3 regions of the Rahnella sp. PD12R genome follow, and region 1 is predicted to be linked to each of the others. Evidence: predicted binding sites of a transcription regulator. Region 1 holds the regulator's gene; each other region holds the start of a gene.
The links. The regulator LexA, encoded in region 1, represses DNA repair genes until DNA is damaged. The targets are predictions, from matches to a motif close to TNCTGTATGTACATACAGNA.
Positions count from the first base shown of each region.

Region 2: rmuC (DNA recombination protein RmuC) is a predicted target of LexA. The motif match lies at 1,628-1,647, and genes of this name have one in related genera.
Region 3: uvrB (excinuclease ABC subunit UvrB) is a predicted target of LexA. The motif match lies at 2,538-2,557, and genes of this name have one in related genera.

Region 1 is NZ_JAHTMS010000004.1:119,754-124,040, reverse strand. Features, by position in the region: gene dusA (tRNA dihydrouridine(20/20a) synthase DusA) at 1-708, opposite strand, end outside; gene zur (zinc uptake transcriptional repressor Zur) at 951-1,460, shown strand; gene KWG64_RS09865 (CsbD family protein) at 1,655-1,864, opposite strand; gene lexA (transcriptional repressor LexA) at 2,255-2,863, opposite strand; gene KWG64_RS09855 (diacylglycerol kinase) at 2,983-3,351, opposite strand; gene plsB (glycerol-3-phosphate 1-O-acyltransferase PlsB) at 3,490-4,287, shown strand, end outside.
Region 2 is NZ_JAHTMS010000012.1:17,857-22,143, forward strand. Features, by position in the region: gene rmuC (DNA recombination protein RmuC) at 65-1,585, opposite strand; gene KWG64_RS20625 (DedA family protein) at 1,743-2,270, opposite strand; gene udp (uridine phosphorylase) at 2,465-3,226, opposite strand; gene katE (catalase HPII) at 3,515-4,287, opposite strand, start outside.
Region 3 is NZ_JAHTMS010000001.1:312,105-316,391, reverse strand. Features, by position in the region: gene KWG64_RS01520 (VF530 family DNA-binding protein) at 1-365, opposite strand, end outside; gene uvrB (excinuclease ABC subunit UvrB) at 418-2,424, opposite strand; gene KWG64_RS01510 (ABC transporter ATP-binding protein) at 3,569-4,279, shown strand.

The DNA.
Region 1 (4,287 bases):
TTGCAGATGCGTTTTGGCTTCTTCCAGCGTTTTAATGCCGCCGTTAATTGCCATCGTCAGATGAGAGAAATCACGCTTGAGCTGATAAACACGCGGGTAATCCAGCGGCGGGATCTCACGGTTTTCTTTCGGGCTCAGGCCGGAAAGCCAGGCTTTACGGGCATGAATGATAAAGGTATCGCAGCCGCCGTTTTCAGACACCTGACGGATGAAATCGCAGAGGAATTCGTAGCTGTCCTGATCGTCAATCCCGATGCGGGTTTTGACGGTGACCGGAATCGACACCACATCGCGCATCGCTTTAATGCAATCCGCCACCAGCGACGCCTGCCCCATCAGGCAGGCACCGAACATACCGTTCTGCACGCGATCTGACGGGCAACCGACGTTCAGGTTGATCTCGTCATAGCCGCGTTCTTCTGCCAGCTTCGCGCAGTGCGCCAGATCGGCCGGATTGCTGCCGCCCAGCTGCAAAGACACCGGATGTTCTTCATTGCCAAAGCCCAGATAATCGCCTTTGCCATGAATAATCGCGCCGGTAGTGACCATTTCGGTATACAGCAACGTCTGGCCGGTCATCAGGCGATGGAAATGGCGACAGTGACGGTCGGTCCAGTCAAGCATCGGCGCAACGGAAAAACGCTGAGCGGAATATGGCGGGGTTGTGGACATGGCGTTTTGGGGCATTGCGTGTTGAGTTTCTGACATCGGCCTGACATTCGCTGAGGGGTTCGTGGCGCTCCCTCCGGCACGGCGGCCAGAGGGAAGTTAATCGCTGATTATACCACAGAACAAAGATTCGGCATCTTGCCCGGTTTAGCGGCTTTGCCCCCGTGCAACCTCACAACTGAGCGGCGCATAATTCGTCGATCTGGCTGAAGCATGATAAAATTAAGAATGGCTGCATGATGTGGCCTATTTATCCCAATCTGCGCTCAGAGAATGTTGCTATGACCCTGAATAATCCGGAAAAATTACTTTCACAAGCTGAAGAACTTTGCCAGCAGCGCAATGTTCGTCTTACACCGCAGCGGCTGGAAGTTTTGCGACTGATGGCGCAACAACCCGGTGCGATCAGCGCCTATGATTTGCTGGATCTGCTGCGCGTCAGCGAACCGCAGGCCAAACCGCCAACGGTTTACCGGGCGCTGGATTTCCTGCTGGAACAAGGGTTTATTCATCGGGTTGAATCAGCTAACAGCTATGTGCTTTGCCATCATTTCGAAGAACCGAGCCACACTTCTGCACTGTTTATCTGTGACCGCTGCGGGCTGGTCACGGAAAAAACCACAGACGGTATTGAAGAACGTCTGGCGAAACTGGCGCTTGAATCCGGCTTTGAGTTGCGTCATTCAGTCGTTGAAGCGCATGGCTTATGTGCCGAATGCAAAGTTGTTGAAACCTGCGACAGTCACGATCATTGCGAACACGACCACAGCATTGTGGTTAAAAAACGTTGATATATCAGGTGTTTTTGATGGATTTCAAAAGGCTTAAAGCGGAAGGGTTTTAACGCAGCATAACGGATAATTTAAGGTGTAGAAGGAAGATATTGAAGGTTGGGTACATCCTTGTACCCGTATCCTGAAAGTGTTCCGGGTAGGAGCAGCAATGACTCAGGATACGTCACTGATACGCGAGGGGGAGTCGCGTGTTACCAGTGATATTTGTTTTTCGATTCCCAATCCTTGAGCTCTTTCTCGGCCTGATCCTTCTGATAGCCATAACGCTCCTGAATCTTACCTACCAGCTGATCACGTTTACCTTCAACGACTGTCAGGTCATCATCAGTCAGCTTACCCCACTGTTCTTTCACTTTCCCTTTGAACTGCTTCCAGTTACCGTCGGCTTGGTCCTTATTCATAATAAATATCTCCTGTTACCTTGGGTTGTGGAGCTGCACGTTTGTTGGCAGCCCGTCCTTAACACTTCTAAGCTTAGTAGAGAATGCGGATTCGTCTTCCCAAAACAGGGATAAAAACCACTATTAGGATTAATCCAAAGCAGGAAATAACGTGGAATTGAAATCTGTCTGACTGAAAAAGGCCGGTAATTCAGGGCATAGAGGAAGCGAATACGACATTTGCTCTGAACAGGCAACGCAGCGGATAACACGTAAGAAAGAGGATTTTATCGAAAGAGTTTTTGAGCAATGCTTAAAACAACATCGCCCCAAAACGGGGCGATGAGATAGTGATTTTACAGGCGCGTCAGAGGCGGCCAACGCACCTGTAACGTAAAGCTTAAGCGCAGATTAGATCCAGTCGCCGTTGCGGATAACGCCAACCGCCAGACCTTCAATGCTGAAATTCTGTTCACGCAAATCAACCACAATCGGCTGGAATTCGCTGTTTTCAGGCAACAGCTGAACAACACTGCCCTGTTTCTTCAGGCGTTTGACCGTGACTTCATCATCAATACGCGCAACGACAACTTGCCCGTTACGGACGTCCTGCGTTTTATGTACTGCCAGCAGGTCGCCATCCAGAATACCGATATCACGCATCGACATCCCGCTGACACGCAGCAGGAAATCCGCACTCGGTTTAAACATGGCCGGATCGACCTGGTAATGTCCTTCGATGTGCTGCTGAGCCAGCAGCGGTTCACCGGCGGCAACGCGGCCAATCAGCGGTAAACCTTCTTCTTCTTCCATCAGCAGACGAATACCGCGCGAAGCACCGGAAACGATCTCGATAACGCCTTTACGCGCCAGCGCTTTAAGGTGTTCTTCCGCCGCGTTCGGGGAACGGAACCCCAGACGGGATGCAATCTCTGCGCGGGTCGGTGGCATACCGGTGGTGGAGATATGATCGCGAATAAGGTCGTAGACCTCTTGTTGTCTGGTCGTTAAAGCTTTCATTCCGCCCCCTGGTTGTTTATACAGTCTAGCTGTGAGTATATACAGCTAAACGGTCAATGAAAACCTAAGATTGAATAAAAACAGGGCATAACGACAATTCCTGGAATGCAGATTCCAAATCAGAACCATCGCGGCCAAAAGATGCTGACCCAGACAAAAATCGCCAATATGATGGTCAGAAGTACAGCGGCGGAGCCAATATCTTTCGCTCGTCCAGACAGGACGTGAAACTCAGGCCCGATGCGGTCAATCGCGGATTCAATGGCGCTGTTAAGCAGTTCAGTCACACACACCAGCACGACGGAGCCAATCAGCAGGATACGTTCTATACTGCTTACATCCAGCCAGAAAGATAATAAAATTAGCGGGATAGCAACGCTGGCCTCCTGCCGAAAAGCGGCTTCATTTTGCCATGCGGCCTTCAGGCCTTTCCAGGAATAGCCTGCGGCTTTATAGATGCGGGTAAATCCAGTGACTTGGTTCGCCATTCTGTTACTGATCCTTGAAATATTGTCCTGCGGGTTTTGCGCATTTTAGCGGTTTAATGGTATCTCATCACCACAGATCTCGTCTGAGCTTTCTGGTATCCTTGCGGCGAAATTGCTAACAAGAGGCTTCACGTTTTTATGTCAGGTTGGCGTAGACTTTATTACACATTATTGAATTTACCACTCTCATTGCTGGTAAAGAGCAAGGTCATACCTTCAGATCCGGTTACCGAGTTGCACTTAGACCCGACCCGGCCAATTCTGTACGTATTGCCTTATAACTCCAAAGCCGATTTGCTGACATTGCGCGCGCAGTGTCTGGCGCAAAATCTGCCTGATCCCCTTATTCCGCTGGAAATCGACGGAACGCTGCTGCCGAGCCATGTGTTTATTGCCGAAGGCCCGCGCGTTTTCTCTTATTACACGCCAAAGCAGGAATCGGTAAAGCTGTTCCACGATTACCTGGATTTGCACCGTAATAACCCGGATTTAGACATTCAGATGCTGCCCGTGTCGGTCATGTTTGGCCGTGCGCCAGGCCGCGAAGGCCACGATACGCCGCATCTGCGCGTGCTGAACGGGATCCAGAAATTCTTCGCCGTGCTGTGGCTGGGCCGCGACAGTTTTGTCCGTTTTTCCAATACCGTTTCGCTGCGTTATATGGCGACCGAGCATGGAACCGACAAAACCATCGCCCAGAAACTGGCACGTGTTGCGCGTATGCACTTCTCCCGCCAGCGTCTGGCGGCAGTTGGCCCGCGTTTGCCAGCGCGACAGGATTTATTCAATAAGCTGCTGGCGTCCAAGGCCATCGAAAAAGCCATTGAAGATGAAGCGCGCAGTAAGAAGATTTCACACGAAAAAGCCCAGCAAAACGCCATCGCGCTGATGGAAGAGATTGCGGCTAACTTCTCGTATGAAGCCGTGCGCCTTTCT
Region 2 (4,287 bases), on a different contig from region 1:
AACATATTGCAAAGATTCATTTATTGAATCAGTCCGACTCAGTGGAAACCTTTGCCAGCTTTAATTATTCACGCGGGTTCAGCGCCTGTTCTTCTTCCGCATCAGAGGTATCGGGCAGAGATGCGGTATCTTCCGGTTCATTTTCCGCTTTCGCTATCTCAGCCAGAGACGGGCTGATAGGCCGTTTAACTTCGACCCCCAGAGCACGGAAACTTTCAACCTGCCCTATAAGATTACCACGGCCTTGCGTGAGTTTATTCATCGCTGAGCGATAACTTCCCTGCGCTTTGTCGAGGCTTTGTCCCATCGACTCCATGTCATCCACGAACAACCGCAGCTTGTCATACAAACGGGCAGCGCGGTCGGCAATGCGTTTAGCGTTCTGGCTCTGATGCTCATAGCGCCATAAATTACTGATTGTACGCAAAGCCACCAGCAGCGTGGTCGGGCTGACAAGCATAATATTGTGACGCAGTGCTTCGCTGATCAATTCTGGCTCCCGGTCGATAGCCAGTAAAAAAGCAGGCTCAACGGGGATAAACATCAGGACGTAATCAAGGCTGCGCAAACCGGGAAGCTGCTGATAATCTTTACGGCCCAGCAGGCGGATATGGCCGCGGACAGACGCGATATGCTCATTCAGCGCCGCTTCACGCTCGCTGTCATCTTCACTGTTGAAGTAACGCTCGTAGGCCACCAGCGTCATCTTCGCGTCAATCACCACGTCTTTATTCTGCGGCAGACGCACCACCACATCGGGCTGCATTCGGCTGTTCGTATCAACCTGAACGCTGACCTGCGTCTGATATTCGTAACCCTCGCGCAGGCCGGACGCCTCCAGCACGCGGCTGAGCACCACTTCACCCCAGTTCCCCTGCGTTTTATTATCACCTTTCAGCGCTTTGGTGAGGTTCACCGCTTCGCGCGCCATCTCAACGTTCAGCTGTTGCAGGTTACGGATTTCGTGCGCCAGCGTGTGACGTTCACGGGCTTCCTGACCAAAACTGTCCTGCACCTGACGGCGGAAACCATCGAGCTGCTCGCGCAACGGCAGCAGAAGTTTATCGAGGCTTTGCTTGTTCTGTTCGTCGGCCCGGCGACCATTTTGTTCAAAAATACGGTTAGCCAGATTTTCAAACTGGCTGCTCAGGCGCTGTTCACTGTTGATCAGCAGGCGCTGTTTGTCTTCTGCCGCCATACGCGTTTCGTCCAGCCGCGTAGAAACCTCGCGCAGCTCGGCTTCCTGAGCGCTGTTAATTTCACGCTGGGCTCGTAATTCCTGGTTCAGTTGCTCACATTCATTTTGCCAGTGGGCCAGCAATTGCAACTTTTCCTGGCTGGCTGCCGCCGCGCTGTGCAATTTGCGCAGCTCAAGTTCCGTTTCACGCATTTGCTGCTGAACGGCTTGTCGCTCATTTTTGTGCGCATCGTTTTCCGCCTTCACTTGCTCCAGCGAATGCTCCAGCAACCGGCGCTGTGTTTCGTACTCTGCCTGTTGCTGCTGTTGCCGAAAACTGGCGACCAGCCAGCCGACTAACAGGCCGATTATCCCTGCGCCCAGGGCGTACAAAATGCTGATATCCACGCGTATTCCTTCTTAAAATCACTTGCGGTCACGGTAATAGCAGGCTGTATGGATGTCCAGTCTATTTTCAGGGGCATGACGCCTTTGCGAGACGTCTTCCAAAAAGGAATTTCTCCCGCCCGCCCCTCTTAAAGACTTCAGCAATGCAGCGCAGGATTCAGAACCAGCGGCTCAGCCATTGGATGCCAAAAGCGCCCGGCGCAAGAATGCCGAATGCCCAGATCAGTGCGGAGGTTACGTTGGCAATCTGGAAATACTTCTGCGGCATGCCACAGATCCCCGCCACCAGCGGCACTACGGCGCGGAGCGGGCCAAAGAAACGCCCGATAAATGCGCCCGGCATGCCCCATTTTTCGAAGAATGCATGCCCGCGAACCAGCATTTGCGGATGGCGCGAGAACGGCCAGAAATTCCCGACGCGATCCTGAAAATGTGCGCCGACCCAGTAAGAAAGCCAGTCGCCGAAGAATGCACCGGCCGCCGCTGCTGCCCATATCGGCCAGAACGGAATGCCGGTTTCACCAATCAGCGCCCCCAACCCCAACAGAATAAAAGTGGCCGGAAGGAGCAGAGATAAAAACGCCAGAGATTCGCCAAAAGCGAGGAAGAACACGATCGGCGCAGCCCATACCTGATGCGCGCGGATAAAGGTCGTTGTGTAATCCAGAAGGTCGTGAACAGTCAAAAAGCAGTTCCTTTTGTCAGCGGTTTTGTGTCAGCGGCTTTTTATCAGCAGTTGTTTATCAGCAGATAAGTCGCCGGATTGATAAATTATTCCAGACACTTTACTAACACGACCTTAACAGATCTGATTATCGGGGCAAAAAAATGGGCCGCCAGAGGCAGCCCACAGATGTGATGTGTTTGTTTTAGTATTTTTTAGATCAGGCGACGGGCGGCTTCTACAACGATTTTCACCGCGTGGCTTTCGGTCTTTTTCATCGTTTCCGCGTCAGGAATTTCCTGCTGCGTGCGGTTTACGATAACACCGGCAACCATACCTGCACGCAGGCCCTGGCTTGCACACATGGTCAGCAGTGTGGCGGATTCCATTTCGTAGTTCATCACGCCCATTTCCTGCCACTCTTTCATCGATTCTTTGAAGCGACGAACAACGCGGCCAGAGAAGGTGTCGTAACGTTCCTGACCCGGATAGAAGGTGTCAGAAGACGCGGTTACGCCGATGTGCGTTGCAGCGCCAACAGATTCTGCCGCCGCGACCAGCGCCGTGGTACAGGCGAAATCGGCGACAGCCGGGAATTCCATCGGTGCAAAGTGCAGGCTCGCGCCATCAAGTCGAACAGCAGCCGTCGTGACCAGAACATCGCCCACATTGATATGCGGCTGAATAGCGCCGGTCGTACCCACGCGCAGGAAAGTCCGGATACCCAGCTGTGCCAGCTCTTCCACCGCGATGGACGTAGACGGGCCGCCGATACCGGTTGAACAAACGATCACAGATTTGCCGTCAAGCTCAGCACGCCATGAGGTAAATTCGCGATGAGAAGCCAGACGCACCGGGTTCTCCATCAGTTTGGCAATTTTCTCCACGCGCTCAGGGTCGCCGGGAACAATCGCCAGCGTGGCACCGTTTAAATCTTTTTTGGCCAGGCCAAGGTGGAAAACTTCAGGCTGAGACATAACAAACTCCTCTGTAAGTAAGGTCATTTATTGGCAGGAGGAACACCCGGCAACTGTACTGAACATTGTGACGTTATTTCGTGACGGCAGTCACTATGATGTAACAACAAGAATCACGCATACATTTAATTTGTGACGCAAATCACAAATTAAATGTATTACGCCGAAATTTTAAGCAGACTGATGCTTTGCAGGATGAAGTATTTCCCGAACGGAGAAATAAAAGCAGGCGTTGCCATATCACTGATGAATGACGCCGCCTGCCGGTGAGGCTGATTAAAATTCAACTCAGGCCGGAACGGCTCCGGCTGCCGCACTGCGCGACCAGACGCGATGTTTTGCCATTTCTTTCAGGAACGCTTTCAGTAATTTTCCTTCCGCCTTTTCGCCTTCGATAATCCCGTCCTCCGGTACGTCATCCGTCAGCCCCAGCAGCGGTTTAAAGCGACGGGCGTCTCCGCTCAGCCCGATAACTTTCAGATGTTTATAGGCTTCAAGCACGTAATGGCGGGAATCACCGTTCATCAGCAAAGCATCGATGTGTCCGTGAGGCACAATAACGGCGTCCACGGTAATGGACGGCGAACCGGCAAACGTGGCATCTACCGGCAATGTCGAACCATCATCGGCAATTACATTTCCCAGATGGCTGGCCAGAAGTTTGGGATGAACGCCCGCAGCCTGAAGCGCCTGCAAAGTTTCCAGCACATCTGCAGCATTCACGCCTTCGCCCAGCAGCACCGCCACCTGACGCCCTTTTATCGTCCCTTTTCCGCTGGCGTACAAACTCAGTGACGGATCTGCTTCCAGGCCATTAACCGGTTTCGGAGGCTTAACCTTCCTCGTTTGCGCCGAAAGTGTAATGCCCAGATTTTTCGCAACGATAGCCGCCAGAGTCTGGTCAACGTGCGCCAGCAAATCCACCACGCGTTCGCGAATATACGGCCGTACCACTTTGGATAACTCAAAGGAGAATGCCCCGGCAATATGGTCCTGCTCCACTGGAGTCTGACTCAGCCAGAACAGCCGCGGATGCGCATAGTATTCTGCAAATGATTCGC
Region 3 (4,287 bases), on a different contig from region 1:
TTTTTGGTCAGCGGATGATTATTCCACGGGCTGTCAGCGGCAGGTTTCGCAGTGCTGACTTTGGGTTTCAGCGGTTTTTCAGCGGATAACGGCGTGCGGCGTTTGCTGCGCGTCATATCAGGGCGCAAATGGCCTTCAATAAAATCCAGATACAGCGTTTCCACTTCCTTGCGCGCCCACGGCGTGCGGCGCAGGAATTTCAGGCTGGACTTGATGCTTGGGTCACTTTTGAAGCAGTTGATGTTGACCTGCGAAGCCAGTGCGGGCCAGCCAAAATTATCCACCAGCGTTGTCAGCAGTTTTTCCAGCGTGACGCCGTGCAGCGGATCTTTCGCCGCACCGGGATTTTGTGGTGTATCAGTCATTGGCTCGCTTTTCCTTATCAATTTTCAGGCCGCGCACTTTAGCATTTTTCCCTTACGAAAGAGCAATAAACTGCTCGCGCAGGGCGTGGAGTTCGTCGCGTGTATTGGCCGCTTCTTCGAATTCCAGGTTCTGGGCATGCGCATACATCTTGCTTTCCAGCTCCTTAATGCGCTGTTCCAGCGCTTTAGGCGTAAGCGATTTGTAGGTTTGCGCCGCTTCGGCATCGCGCTTGTCTTTGTTCTTTTTGGTCTTTGGCTGCCCCAGTTGCAGGATGTCGGAAATCTTCTTGTTCAGGCCCATCGGCGTAATGCCATTTTCCAGGTTGTAAGCTTCCTGTTTCGCACGACGACGCTCCGTTTCCCCGATCGCTTTCGCCATCGAATTCGTGATTCTGTCGCCGTAAAGAATGGCTTTACCGTTGAGGTTACGCGCCGCACGGCCAATGGTCTGAATGAGCGAACGTTCTGAACGCAGGAAGCCCTCTTTGTCGGCATCCAGGATCGCCACCAGAGAAACCTCCGGCATATCCAGCCCTTCCCTCAGCAAGTTGATGCCCACCAGCACATCGAATTCACCCAGACGCAAATCGCGGATAATCTCCACGCGCTCGACGGTATCGATATCAGAGTGCAGGTAACGCACCTTCTCGCCGTGTTCTTCCAGATACTCGGTCAAATCCTCGGCCATGCGTTTGGTCAGCGTGGTGACCAGCACACGCTCATTGATGGCCACGCGTTTGCGGATTTCCGACAGCAGATCGTCGACCTGCGTGGTCACCGGGCGCACTTCAATAATCGGATCCAGCAAGCCGGTCGGACGCACCACCTGATCCACCACGTCGCCGCCGGATTTATCCAGCTCGTAAGCGCCGGGTGTGGCGGAAACATAAATCGTCTGCGGCGCCAGCGCCTCAAATTCTTCAAAGCGCATCGGGCGGTTATCCAGCGCCGAGGGCAGGCGGAAACCGTACTCCACCAGCGTTTCTTTTCGCGAGCGGTCGCCTTTGTACATCCCGCCGATTTGCGGAATGGTGACGTGGGATTCGTCGACAATCAGCAAACCGTCGGCAGGCAGATAGTCAAACAGCGTCGGCGGCGGCTCGCCCGGACCGCGTCCGGAGAGATACCGTGAATAGTTTTCGATGCCCGAGCAATAACCCAGCTCATTCATCATTTCGAGGTCAAACTGCGTACGCTGGCTGAGACGCTGTTCTTCGAGCAGTTTGTTGTTATCCAGCAGCACCTTGCGGCGATCGGCCAGATCGACTTTGATCTCTTCCATCGCCTGCAAAATACGTTCACGCGGGGTGACGTAGTGCGTTTTCGGGTAAATCGTGAAACGCGGAACTTCGTGCTGCACCTGACCGGTCAGCGGGTCAAACAGGGAAAGCCGCTCGACTTCCTGATCGAAAAGCTCGATGCGCAGCGCCAGATCGTCTGATTCAGCCGGAAAGACGTCGATCACTTCGCCGCGCACGCGGAAAGTGCTGCGCTGGAAAACCTGATCGTTGCGGGCATATTGCAGCTCAGCCAGACGGCGCACGATCGCGCGCTGATCGATAATCATCCCTTTGGTCAGATGCAGCATCATTTTCAGATACAGATCCGGGTCGCCCAGACCGTAGATCGCCGAGACGGATGCCACCACGATGACGTCGCGGCGCTCAAGCAGCGCTTTGGTGGCGGAAAGGCGCATCTGTTCGATGTGTTCGTTCACCGAGGAATCTTTTTCGATAAACGTGTCTGAACTCGGGACGTACGCTTCGGGCTGGTAATAATCGTAGTAAGAAACGAAATATTCGACGGCGTTCTCCGGGAAGAACTCTTTCATTTCGCCATACAACTGCGCCGCGAGAGTTTTATTGGGCGCGAGAACCATCGTTGGCCGGTTCAGGTCAGCAATCACATTCGCGACGGTAAAGGTTTTACCGGAACCGGTAACGCCGAGTAACGTCTGGTGCGCCAGACCGTTCTCCAGCCCTTCTTCCAGACGGCGTATTGCCTCAGGCTGATCGCCTGATGGCTTAAATTCGGAATGCAGTTTGAACTCTTTACTCATGACGGGCTACCTGGCTGAAATGAAAACGCATAAGGCCGTACGTAAGGCGCTCACGGAAAAACAGTATGAAAGACTCCGCGAATTTTGCCAGCCTTGATTTTACCGCCTTATAATACTGTATATAAAACCAGCCTCCAATCGATAAAAATCACCGGTGATTTAACCGGTTGCTGCATCTGCACTTTTTTAGGTTATTACGAAAAAGAATTCTCACCATCAGGTGACAATTATCCCCAAAATTTTTCATCCGTTAACTTTCTGACCACAGGTTGACGAATTCTGACACAACTATGACGAACGAATTACGGGCATATTGCTTTTAACTAACTCACTGATTATAAACAACATCATTAAAAAGCTGCGAATACGGGCAAAGTGAGCACAACCCGCGCCCTGACTCGCCTGTAGCATCTTTTCTCACTCTCATGCACATGGTTATCCACAGGAATAGTGGATAAGTCTCAGCGCGCCCCGCACGGCGGGAGTTGGTAAAAAACATCATTTAGGCTTTCAGGCCACCCAAGTGGTCTTTTTTAGTTATTTTTTATCTTTTTTATCTCCTTATTTATGCCTATTTTGCCTAGATTTCTGGTCGGATGTTTCTTGCAAAATCCAAAAGTGCATCTCATCAGGATTTTTTTGCTTCTTATTCCCGTTACGTTTGCACCAAAATCAGAGAGAGCAGCACTGGCAAAGTGCAGTTGCCTTTCTCCCGCGTCTGAACGGATGTCACAAAACCTCAACAACGTTAATGAATAATCCTAAATCGCCCTGCGCTCCGCTGTTAACACCCCTGTAACTTCTCTTTTCCCCGGCACTTTTACAAACTTGGCCTGAGAGTTGCAGTGTCACTGTAGGAAGCGTTTCCTGCAGCCGGAACCGCTTTTTTCACCTGAAAGTGAAATCTGATGATTACCCTGTTTTTTGCTAAGCAATGTCATTTTTAGTGCAAGGAAAAAGCGGTTAACCCCATTTATCACTGGTTAATGGCTGTTTATCTGCAATTGATGCTGAGAGGTTGGCCGGTAATCAACGGAATTTAATTCTGTGTTACGGCATTAACAGCGGAACATAAATGTCAGAAATATGACAGTGGCGGTCAAAGCGAAGTTCAGCGGAATGCTCCGTGTGGGAGGGAGGTCTGATGTTAAGTGTAAAATCAGTTAATCAGTATTATGGGCAAAAACATATTCTGTGGGATATCAATCTCGAACTGTACCGCGGTCAATGTACGTGCCTGATCGGGCGAAATGGCGTGGGGAAAACCACGCTGGTGAACTGCATTATGGGCCATCTTCCGGTGAAAAGCGGGGCGATATCCTGGCAGTCGCGCGACGAAGAGCCTCAGAGTTTATTAAATCTTCCGGTGGAAAGCCGTGCGCAAATCGGCATCGGTTATGTGCCACAGGGACGGCAGATTTTTTCGCAGATGAGTGTGGATGAAAACCTGCAAATTGCCATGATGGCCAGCCGGAATAAGACGCGTCGCGTGCCTGAAGAGGTCTACGACCTGTTTCCGACGCTTAAGGAAATGGGAACGCGTAAAGCGGGAGAGCTCGATGAGAGCCAGCAACAGCAACTGGCGATCAGCCGCGCGCTGGTTCAGGAGCCTGAACTGCTGATCCTCGACGAACCGACCGAACACACCAGTGCGTCGATGGCGGCGAATATGGGTAACATCATTCACCGCCTGAACCGTGACCTCGGTCTGACGCTGCTTCTGGTCGGGCATAAATTGCCGTTTATCCGCAGCGTCGCTGACCGGTTTTGTCTGGTGGACGGCGGGCGCAACGTGGCACAAGGCACGCTGGCACAGCTTGACGAGACGTTAATCAAAAATTATCTGACGGTCTGACGCCGTAC